2 regions of the Moraxella bovoculi genome follow, and region 2 is predicted to be linked to the other one. Evidence: riboswitches for the same ligand, from Rfam matches in the RefSeq annotation. Region 2 holds a riboswitch; the other holds the start of a gene.
The links. A riboswitch is a leader RNA that binds a small molecule or an ion and turns the genes downstream of it on or off. The one in region 2 is predicted to bind thiamine pyrophosphate.
Positions count from the first base shown of each region.

Region 1: it holds a riboswitch for thiamine pyrophosphate, as region 2 does, so the genes downstream of both, AAX10_RS00575 (ABC transporter ATP-binding protein) here and thiC (phosphomethylpyrimidine synthase ThiC) in region 2, are expected to answer to the same signal.

Region 1 covers NZ_CP011381.2:125,537-130,811, forward strand. Annotated here, with positions in the region: gene AAX10_RS00550 (hypothetical protein) at 1-438, opposite strand, end outside; gene AAX10_RS00555 (Lrp/AsnC family transcriptional regulator) at 463-930, opposite strand; gene rarD (EamA family transporter RarD) at 1,078-2,058, shown strand; gene smpB (SsrA-binding protein SmpB) at 2,107-2,574, opposite strand; gene nfsA (oxygen-insensitive NADPH nitroreductase) at 2,751-3,533, shown strand; TPP riboswitch at 3,617-3,712, shown strand; gene AAX10_RS00575 (ABC transporter ATP-binding protein) at 3,744-4,457, shown strand; gene AAX10_RS00580 (ABC transporter permease) at 4,457-5,200, shown strand; gene AAX10_RS00585 (ABC transporter substrate-binding protein) at 5,231-5,275, shown strand, end outside.
Region 2 covers NZ_CP011381.2:9,720-14,994, forward strand. Annotated here, with positions in the region: gene AAX10_RS00035 (RidA family protein) at 1-46, opposite strand, end outside; gene AAX10_RS00040 (D-amino acid dehydrogenase) at 73-1,323, opposite strand; TPP riboswitch at 1,479-1,588, shown strand; gene thiC (phosphomethylpyrimidine synthase ThiC) at 1,684-3,678, shown strand; gene AAX10_RS00050 (ABC transporter ATP-binding protein) at 3,799-5,275, shown strand, end outside.

The sequences.
Region 1 (5,275 bases), 120 kb from region 2:
ATGGCCTTTATAGCCGTCTTCTAACTGATCGAGAATCTTGCCCAGTGCTTCGGGTGCTGCCATGCTAACGACGATGCTGTGCTGGGCCTGTTGATCGCTGATGTTGTAGGCTTTGGCATAGTTTTGCACCGCTTGACTGCCAATGTCGATGGGGTATTGATAGCTATTGATATCGGCCTTTTGGGTGTTGGTGTCGATGAGCCTCCAGTTGATCTGGATTTTACCATCGGCGGTGATGATTGGCTGAATCTCGGGACTGTCAATATCGACGCCATCAGCTTTTAGGGTGTCGGTGAGTGCTTCAATGCTGTGTGGGTTGTGCGATTCGATATTATCGGCAGTGTCTGCGCTGTCGCTGGATTGGGTAGGCTCAGCAGGCTTAGAGCAGCCGATGAGCAGGCAAGCAGACAGTGTAAGCGTTAGGATGGGGGACTTCATGAGTAACCTTCTAAAAATAATTGCCTATTTTAGCGTAATTTTGGTGCCAGATTTAATAAAATTCATCACAAATTGACTGTTAAAGTGATTGACATTATTTTCACTGGTCAATAGGCGGCGTGTAAAAGCGTGATAGTCTTGCATGTTTTGGCTAGTCACCATCAGCACAAAGTCATAATCACCTGAGATCTCATAACACATCATCACCTGTGGCTCGGATGCCATGACCCGCTCAAACCGCTGCTGCATGGATACGCTCGACGTTGCCATCTTGATCATCACCAGCACTGTGAGTGTGTAGCCGACCTTGGTGGGGTCGATGATGGCGACTTGCTTTGCGATGATTTTTTGATCGATGAGCGTGCTGATGCGTCGCTGTGCCGTGGCGATAGAGATACCCGCTCGTTCGGCGACGCTCTTTAGTGGGAGTGTCGCATCATCTTGTAGGAGATTTAAGATGATTTTATCGGTGTCATCAAGTGCGTGTGTCATTAGATTACATGATTTAGTTAATTATGAGAAATTTTATCAAAATTACCTATTATATGCAAAATAAAACTAAATGATTAACTTTAATCGTGCTTTATTCTCATGATTTTTATTTAAAATGTGCGAAAATTATTTGAATAGACAAATATCATGAATGCGAACATTTCTGTAACCAATTCTAGTGTACTCATCGCGCCACAAGACACCGCCAAAGCTCGGGCGCGCCGACAATTCATGTGGGGAATTGCGCTTGTCGTACTTGCTAACTTATTATTTGGGGTGCTGTACACGTATGGCAAATGGTTGTCGCCTTTGACCGGCACGAGCGTGTTTTTGTGGCGCATGGTGATGATCTTGGGCTGTTTATTGGTGTTTTTGGTGGTTAGTGGGCAATCAAAAACCATCATCAATGATCTAAAAGCCATCAAGGGCGTAAAGTCTTGGTTTTGGCTGTTGCTGCCGACACCGATTTTTGCCAGTCAGCTGTGGCTCTTTATGTGGGCACCACTGAACGATCAAGGCGTACAGACAGCGATGGGCTATTTTCTTTTCCCATTGACGATGGTGTTGTTCGGCTGTGTATTATTTAAAGAAAAGCTAAGCAAGGTGCAGTGGCTTGCGGTTGCCTTGGCGGGGGTAGGCGTGGCAGCGGAGATCGTGCGCACAGGCGAGCTTAGTTGGGCGACGTTTTGGGTGTGTGGTACTTATCCGATTTACTACATCATGCGCCGCGTTCAGAAGGTGCGTGCTGTGACAGGCCTGTTCATCGATGCGCTCATCATCGCACCCGTGTGCTTGATTTGGCTTATCATGACTGACATGGATACAGTCAAGACGGTGCTAACGGATGGTTGGCTGCTTCTTAAAGTCGTGGGTCTTGGCGTGGTGAGCATCCTTGCGCTGCAGTCGCATCTTGAGGCGAATCGCCTGCTGCCTGTCAGTCTGTTCGGTTTAATGGGATATATCGAGCCTGCGCTGTTGTTCTTGCTTGCGGTGACGGTGCTTGGCGGAACATTTACGATGGACATGCTGGGCAGCTATGGGCTGATCTGGGCGGGAATTTTGTGCTTGGTACTGCAAGGTGTCGTCTCGTATCGCAAGAATAAAGGTGAATCAGCATCAAGCCAATAAAATAAAAAGGTCAATATCACATTGACCTTTTTATTTTGATGATGGGAATTATCGCAAATCCGCCTTGAACCCGCGTTTTTTATCCATTTGCCAATCGCGTTCTTTTAGGGTGGCGCGCTTGTCGTGGAGTTTTTTACCTTTAGCTAGGGCGATTTCGCATTTGACGCATGAAGATTTCCAGTAGCAAGATAATGGCACGACCGCATAGCCTTTTTGGTTGACCATGCCGAATAATTTGTCAATCTCGCGGCGATTAAGAAGTAATTTGCGCGTGCGAATGTTGTCTGGATTGATGTGCGTTGAGCTGGTCAAAAGCGGCTGAATGTGCGCACCGAACAAGAACGCTTCGCCATTTTTGAAAATGACATAAGCGTCAGTGATCGCCATTTTACCTGCGCGGATTGCTTTGACTTCCCAGCCCTCCAGGGCAAGGCCAGCTTCAAAGGTCTCTTCGATAAAATATTCGTGGCGTGCTTTTTTATTGGCACAGATTTGATTGCTTGGTTTTTTTGCCATGAGTTTTTGTCCTATTTTTTATAATGCTTGGTATTATAACAAATTATGACAGCCGATAAAGTAGTGCATCTGTTAATTTGCCTAATTGTCAATTTTTGCGAAATCGATTTGCGTTTGAAGGCGATAATTGATACTATGAACATGATTTATCCATATTATCTACACAAGGAACAACCATGCTAAATAGTGCTCCTACCATTGAGACTCTATTGAACCACCGCTCTGTGCGTAAATACACAGGCGAACCGATCTCTGATGAGATGCTGCAGGCGATCTTGGAAGCAGGGCGTGCGGTATCGACGTCCAGCTTTTTGCAGGCGACGAGCATCATTCGTGTGGTTGATGGCGCTAAGCGTACCCAGCTGCGTCAGATCTCGTGCAACATGAGCGAGGCGGATTATAATGAAGCGTTTGCCAATGGCGAGCGTTTGGGCCATGGCTATGTGGAGTCTTGTGCTGAGTATCTGATTTTTTGTATGGATGCTAAGCGCCATAACCAGCTGGCGGATGTGCAGACTGACTGGACAGAGGTGATGCTAATTGGTGCGATCGATGCCGCGCTCATGGCGCAAAACGTACTGGCTGCGGCCGAGAGTCTTGGCTTGGGCGGCGTATTTATTGGCTCTCTTCGTAATGACATCGAGCGAGCAGGCGATATCTTAGGCTGTCCTAAGCACGTCGTCCCATTATTCGGTCTGTGCTTAGGTCATCCTGATTGGGAGTCTAAGATTAACCAATCACAGCGTCCACGTCTGCCGCTAGACGTGCTTGTCTCTACCGACGCCTACCAAGAAGCTGATGAAGCGTCCTTAAATGCGTACAACGAACAAGTGCGTGAATATTACCAAGGGCGCAAGCTTGATCTAGACTGGCGCGCTCAAATCGCCCAAACCTTCGGCGGCGAAGTGCGTCCCTTCATGCTAGAATACCTACAAAAGCAAGGTTTTGCTAAGCGATAACCTTTAGCATTCAGGCCTTTCGTTCCATATTGCAGGCGCGAAAGGCTTTACAATATTGACGCGAATACGTTATAATTTTTTGAATTTTTTAGTCGGGGTGCTGTCCTTGTGATGGCTGAGATAATACCCGTGAACCTGATTCAGTTAATACTGTCGTAGGAAACTAAACCATGCCCACTCCATCATTTCTACTGTCATGCTAGAGGGCGTATGCACCACGTCAGCATAGACGGTCTGTCGCTGAGATTCGGCGAGCAGCAGATTTTTCATGATTTTAATTTTCAATTGCCCAAAGGTCGCTTTAGCAGTCTATTGGGTGGCTCGGGTGTGGGCAAATCCACCTTGCTGCGCATCATCGCAGGACTGGAGAAAGGCTATCAGGGAGAAGTTAGCTTCCTAGACGATGCCAATATCGCCTACATGGCTCAGCACGATGCGCTGTATCCTTGGCTATCAATCATCGATAATGTACAGCTCTATGCGCACCTATCAGGTCGCAAATCCCCCAAGATACACGCCAAAGCACTGCAACTACTCACCCAAGTAAAGATGAGCGATCACACTCATAAAAAAGTCCACGAACTCTCAGGCGGCCAAAGACAGCGTGTTGCATTGGCGCGCACGCTCATGATGGATACCGATCTGGTGCTGATGGATGAGCCGTTTTCTGCATTAGATGCCGTGACACGCCATGAATTACAGGCTTTGGCGTATGAATTGCTACAAGACAAAACCGTCCTGCTCATCACTCACGATCCCCAAGAAGCTCTTCGACTTAGTGATGATATTTATGTCCTAAAACACCAGCCCGCCACCATATCCCTAAAAATCACGCCAGATGATAGACCCATTAGGGCGCTCACTCATAGCGCATTTGGTGAGCTACATGCACGGCTCCTTGCTGAGCTTGGGGGGATTGTCTGATGCGATGGCTCAAGATACCTTCGATTACCTTGGTTTTGTTATTGATTTGGCAGGTGATCGTGTCGCTTGGTGAGTTACCGCACTACATTCTACCAAGTCCTTTGGCGGTCTATGAATCATTCTTGGTGCATCATGAGCTTATCTGGGAGCAAGCCAGAATTACGCTGATTGAGATTTTGTTTGGGCTTGGCATTGGCACGACCTTGGGTGTGGCGTCAGCATTGATATTAAGTGCGTCGCGCAGATTGTCCTCGGTGCTGTTACCTATACTGATCATCTCGCAGGCGATTCCTGTATTTGCCATCGCGCCATTGCTCGTGCTTTGGTTTGGATATGGGATCGCCTCGAAGATTGTCATGACGGTGATGATTATTTATTTCCCTGTCACGGCAGCGTGTTTTGATGGGCTGCGCCAGGCTCAGAATGCGTGGCTTGACATTGCTCAAACTTATCGCATCTCGCCCATGCAGATGCTATTAAAGGTTAAACTGCCTGCTTCGCTACCTGCCCTAGCATCAGGGCTTCGCATTGCCATCTCGATCGCGCCAATTGGGGCGGTGGTTGGCGAATGGGTCGGCTCATCGCACGGCTTGGGTTATCTCATGTTGCATGCCAATGCCAGAATGCAGGTTGATTTGATGTTTGTGGCGTTATTTGTACTCGTCATTATCGCACTTAGTCTGTATTTTTTGGGTGATTATTTATTAAAACGCCTAATTCCTTGGGCATCCTATGCACGTTAATCACACAACCAACCATAAAAAGGAGAATTTATGACTTTATCGAAATTTATCAAAGGTGCGCTTATCGCCACCGCT
Region 2 (5,275 bases):
TTTCGCTTAAGGTGTCGTTACTGTCTAGTTTGATGATGTTAGCCATGATGATTCCTTAGTGGTGATGGATGATTAATGATACCGTGCCAACGACAACCCGTCAAGGCTGATGTCTGGCGCGCGCTTGGTGATGATGTCCGCAATCAATTTCCCAGAACCGCACGCCATGGTCCAGCCGAGTGTGCCATGCCCTGTATTGATGAATAGATTGTTGAATTTGGTCTCTCCGATGATTGGTGTGCCGTCTGGTGTCATGGGGCGAAGACCCGTCCAGAAAGTCGCATTCGGTAAGTCGCCACCTGTGAATAAATCACGTGTAACCATCTCAAGCGTGGCTCGGCGAGCGGGATTTAACTTTAGATTAAAACCGCTTAATTCTGCCATGCCGCCCACACGAATACGATCATCAAAGCGTGTGATGGCAATCTTGAAGGTCTCATCTAACACGGTCGAGACGGGCGCATTATCAGGATCGATAATGGGCACAGTCAGAGAATAGCCTTTGACGGGATAAACAGGTAAATTAAGCCCTAAAGGCTTAGCAATGTCACGCGAGTAGCTGCTAAAGGCCAGCACATAATGATCAGCGGTAAGTAGCTCGCCATCAGCCAGAACGCCTGTGATGGCATTACCATCATGCTGAATTTGTTGCACGGTTTTATTAAATAAGAACTTCACGCCCAGATCTTTGGCGAGCGCGGCGAGTCTTTTGGTGAATAAATTACAGTCGCCCGTTTCGTCATTGGGCAGTCGAAGTCCGCCTACAAGTTTGTCCTTGGCGTGAGCTAGGGCAGGTTCGACTCGCGCTAGCTCATCTCTGCCAAGCAGTTCGTAAGCCACGCCGCATTCTTTTAGAACTTCGATGTCACGACCCACCACATCCAGCTGAGCTTGTTTTCGGAATAATTGTAATGTGCCTTTGGTGCGGTGTTCGTATTGAATTCCCGTCTCTTGGCGCAGATTTTGTAGGCAATCACGGCTGTATTCTGCGACTCGCATCATGCGTTCTTTGTTAAGAGCGTAGCGATCGGCATTACAGTTGGCGAACATCTTGGCTGCCCACTGCGCCTGCCAAAGGGATCCATCGGGACTGATGGCAAAGGGTGCGTGTTTTTGAAGTAGCCATCTGGCGGCTTTTAGTGGGATGCCTGGGGCTGCCCAAGGGGTTGAATAACCAGGGGAGATTTGACCCGCGTTGCCAAAGCTGGTCTCTTCGGCGACATCGTTTTGGCGTTCGATGACGGTGACATCTACGCCCAATTTAGCAAGATAATACGCTGACGTTACACCAATGATGCCGCCGCCAAGTACGATTGCTTTCATAACTGACTGTCCTTGAAAGTAATGATATAAACAATCGCTTATGATAACAATCGCTTGAATGAATAACAAGCGACATTCATGAGGTATGAAAATATTTTATGATAATGCCCAAAAAATGTTTTGCTTTGTTTGGATAAAAGCTGTGTTATAATGTTACCAACTTGACGGAGTGCAACCCAAAGTTGCCGAGATTGTGGTTATGCCACAAAATCCGTTGAACCTGATGCGGTTCGTACCGCCGTAGGAAATCAAGTTTTCAAAATCTTAAGAATTCTGTATATTATTGATTTATATCAATAATTCTTTTTCATCATAAGATTTTTGATGGCTTGATTTGTTTATTAGCCATTTAAAAAGGATATTATGATGAGCCAAATCGCAAATCAACCCCACACCCATTCCCCACAAGATGCCACAACCACAGAAGTTGGCTGGATATACGATAAAAACGAGCCAAGTTGTACAAATAGTACTACGAGTGAGTTTGACGAAGTAGAGCAAGCCAAGTTCGCAGGTTGTGAACAAGACGCCAAAGATTTAACTCGCATTCTACCTGCGTCCAAAAAGGTCTATGTGCAAGGCTCACAAGCCAACATTCGTGTGCCGTTTCGTGAGATTACGCTCACCGACACGCCCATAGGTCTTAGCCATGGCAAACAGGATGGTTTTGAGAAGAACGAGCCGATTTTGGTGTATGACACATCAGGCGTTTATACCGACCCGAGCGTTCACATTGACCTAAATCAAGGCTTGCCTAAACTGCGTGAGGCGTGGATTGCCGAGCGTGATGACACGGATGTTTTGGACGGTTTGACATCGGATTTTGGTAAGGCACGGCTTAACGACATTCGCACGGCGGACATTCGTTTTGCTCACATTGCCAGACCTAGACGAGCCAAGCGTGGCAAAAACGTTACCCAAATGCACTACGCCAGACAAGGCATTATCACGCCTGAGATGGAGTACATCGCCATTCGTGAAAATGGCAAGCAGCGTGATGGCGTGGATTTACGCCAACATCAGGGGCAAAATTTTGGGAAAACAGTGCGTAAGATTACCCCTGAATTTGTGCGTAAGGAAGTGGCAGAAGGGCGAGCGATTATTCCTTGCAATATCAATCACCCAGAGAGCGAGCCGATGATTATTGGGCGAAATTTTTTGGTGAAAATTAACGCCAATATCGGCAACTCCGCCCTAGGCTCGTCCATTGATGAAGAAGTGGCGAAGATGACGTGGGCGACACGTTGGGGGGCGGATACGATTATGGATTTGTCCACAGGCAAAAATATCCACGAAACACGAGAATGGATTATCCGCAACAGCCCTGTGCCGATTGGGACGGTGCCGATTTATCAGGCTTTGGAAAAGGTAAATGGTGTGGCGGAGGATTTGACGTGGGAGATTTTTAAGGATACGCTCATTGAGCAGGCAGAGCAGGGCGTGGATTATTTTACCATTCATGCAGGGGTGCTACTTCGTTATGTGCCACTCACCGCCAATCGCTTGACGGGCATTGTCTCTCGGGGTGGGTCAATCATGGCACAGTGGTGCTTGACTCATCACAAGGAGAATTTTATTTATGAGCATTTTGATGAGATTTGTGAAATTGCCAAAGCCTATGATGTGGCGTTTAGTTTGGGCGATGGACTAAGACCGGGCTGTATCCAAGATGCCAATGATGAAGCTCAATTTAGCGAATTAAAAACGCTTGGCGAGCTGACCAAACGTGCGTGGGAGCATGACGTGCAAGTGATGATAGAAGGACCCGGGCACGTTCCGATGCACATGATTAAAGAAAATATGGATATGCAACTCACGCATTGCCACGAAGCTCCGTTTTATACGCTAGGGCCTTTGACGACTGACATTGCCCCTGGCTATGACCATATCACAAGTGCAATAGGGGCAGCGATGATTGGGTGGTATGGTACGGCAATGCTGTGCTATGTTACGCCAAAGGAGCATTTGGGTTTGCCCAACAAAAAGGACGTAAAGGACGGTATCATCACTTACAAAATCGCCGCTCACGCCGCCGACCTTGCCAAAGGACACCCACTCGCCCAAGTGCGTGATAACGCCTTGTCTAAGGCACGGTTTGAGTTTCGTTGGGAAGACCAATTTAACCTTGCCCTAGACCCTGACACGGCAAGGGCAATGCACGATGAGACCATGCCAAAAAAAGCCCATAAATCGGCTCATTTTTGTTCTATGTGTGGCCCGAAGTTTTGTTCCATGAAAATCACGCAAAACGTTAGGGAGTACGCCAAAGGTCTGGAATATGAACAGCAGGCGGGCTTTGATGAGATGCGCCAAAAATACCACGAGACAGGCGCCAAGCTCTATCATCCATTGTAAATTCAATCAAAAACCGCACCCATGGTGTGGTTTTTTATTCTGTATCAAAAACCTTACCCATCAAAAAGCACCCTCAAAATCTGCTATAATAAGCAAATTTTTATAATAATTGTGAGTAGCATGTCTTTATTTTCTTATTTTGAACGCAAGATTGACCCTTATCCAAGCAGTACCATGCCTGTGATGACTCGTGGTAAATTGTTGTCGTTCCTGTGGGCATGTACCAAGGGTGCGCGTGGTTGGATTTTTGTTCGTATTGTGCTGTCAGTACTGCTTGGGGTGTTTGGTTCGTTGCTCTTTGCTTGGGCGGGGGATGTGGTTGATTGGCTAACCATCTACACACCAAGCACGCTTTGGCAAGAAAAAGGACAGACCATCATGATGATTTTGGGTCTGTGTGTCTTGTCGATTTTTGCAGAATTTTTTGGTAATTTGATTCGCTTTCAAGTGCTTCAAGGCGTTCTGCCAATGCGACTTCGTTGGTGGTTCCATAAGCACATGCTGGGACAGTCGATGCAGTTTTATCATGATGAGTTTTCTGGACGTGTCTCTGCTAAGGTCATGCAAACGGCGCTGGGTGTGCGTGATACGATCATGACGATGGCGGAGATGGTGTCTTTTGTGTCGGCATATCTTATTACCAGTGGCGTGATTTTGCTTGGGCTTGATTTTTGGTTATTTGTGCCGTTTGGGCTGTGGCTGATTACGGTTGTGGTGGTGATGAAATTTTTCTTACCAAGACTTAGAAAAACCGCCAGTGATCAAGCCGATGCTCGTGCACTGATGACAGGTCGTGTGACAGATGCTTATGCTAACATCAGTGCGGTGAAGCTGTTTAGTCACTCAAACCGTGAACTTGGCTATGCCAAATCTGCCATGAGTGAATTCATGACGACCGTGCATGCACAGATGCGCTGGGTGTCGCTGTTGGGCACGACGACCGAGACCATCTCGCTCATCATGATCGTTGGTAGTACCGCGATTGGCGTGTATCTGTGGATGGCAGGCGAGGTTACTGTGGGTGCGATCGCCATTGCCTCGGGCATCGCGCTTAGATTAAAAGGCATGATTCAATGGATCATGTGGGAGATGGCAAGTTTATTTGAGCACATCGGCACAGTCCAAGATGGCATGAGCACGCTGACCACACAGCACGCCATCGTTGATGATGCGGATGCAACTGAGCTTGTCGTGACCGAAGGCAGTATTGTCTTTGATGATGTGTCTTTTAATTATGGTAAATCAGATTCGCCAATCAAGCTGTTAGAGCAGTTTAATTTATCCATCAAAGCAGGCGAGAAAGTTGGTCTGGTTGGTCGAAGTGGTGCGGGTAAATCTACGCTTGTGAATCTACTGCTTAGGTTTTATGATGTTGATGGCGGTAAAATCTGTATCGATGGTCAGGACATTAAGCGCGTAACTCAGAACTCTCTTCGCCAAAACATCGGCATGGTCACTCAAGATACTGCGCTGCTACATCGTACCGTGCGTGAGAACATCGCTTATGGCAAGCCGAACGCCACAGATGAAGAGATCATCGCCGCTGCCAAAGCCGCACATGCGTGGGATTTTATTCAGACATTGCAGGATAAGTATG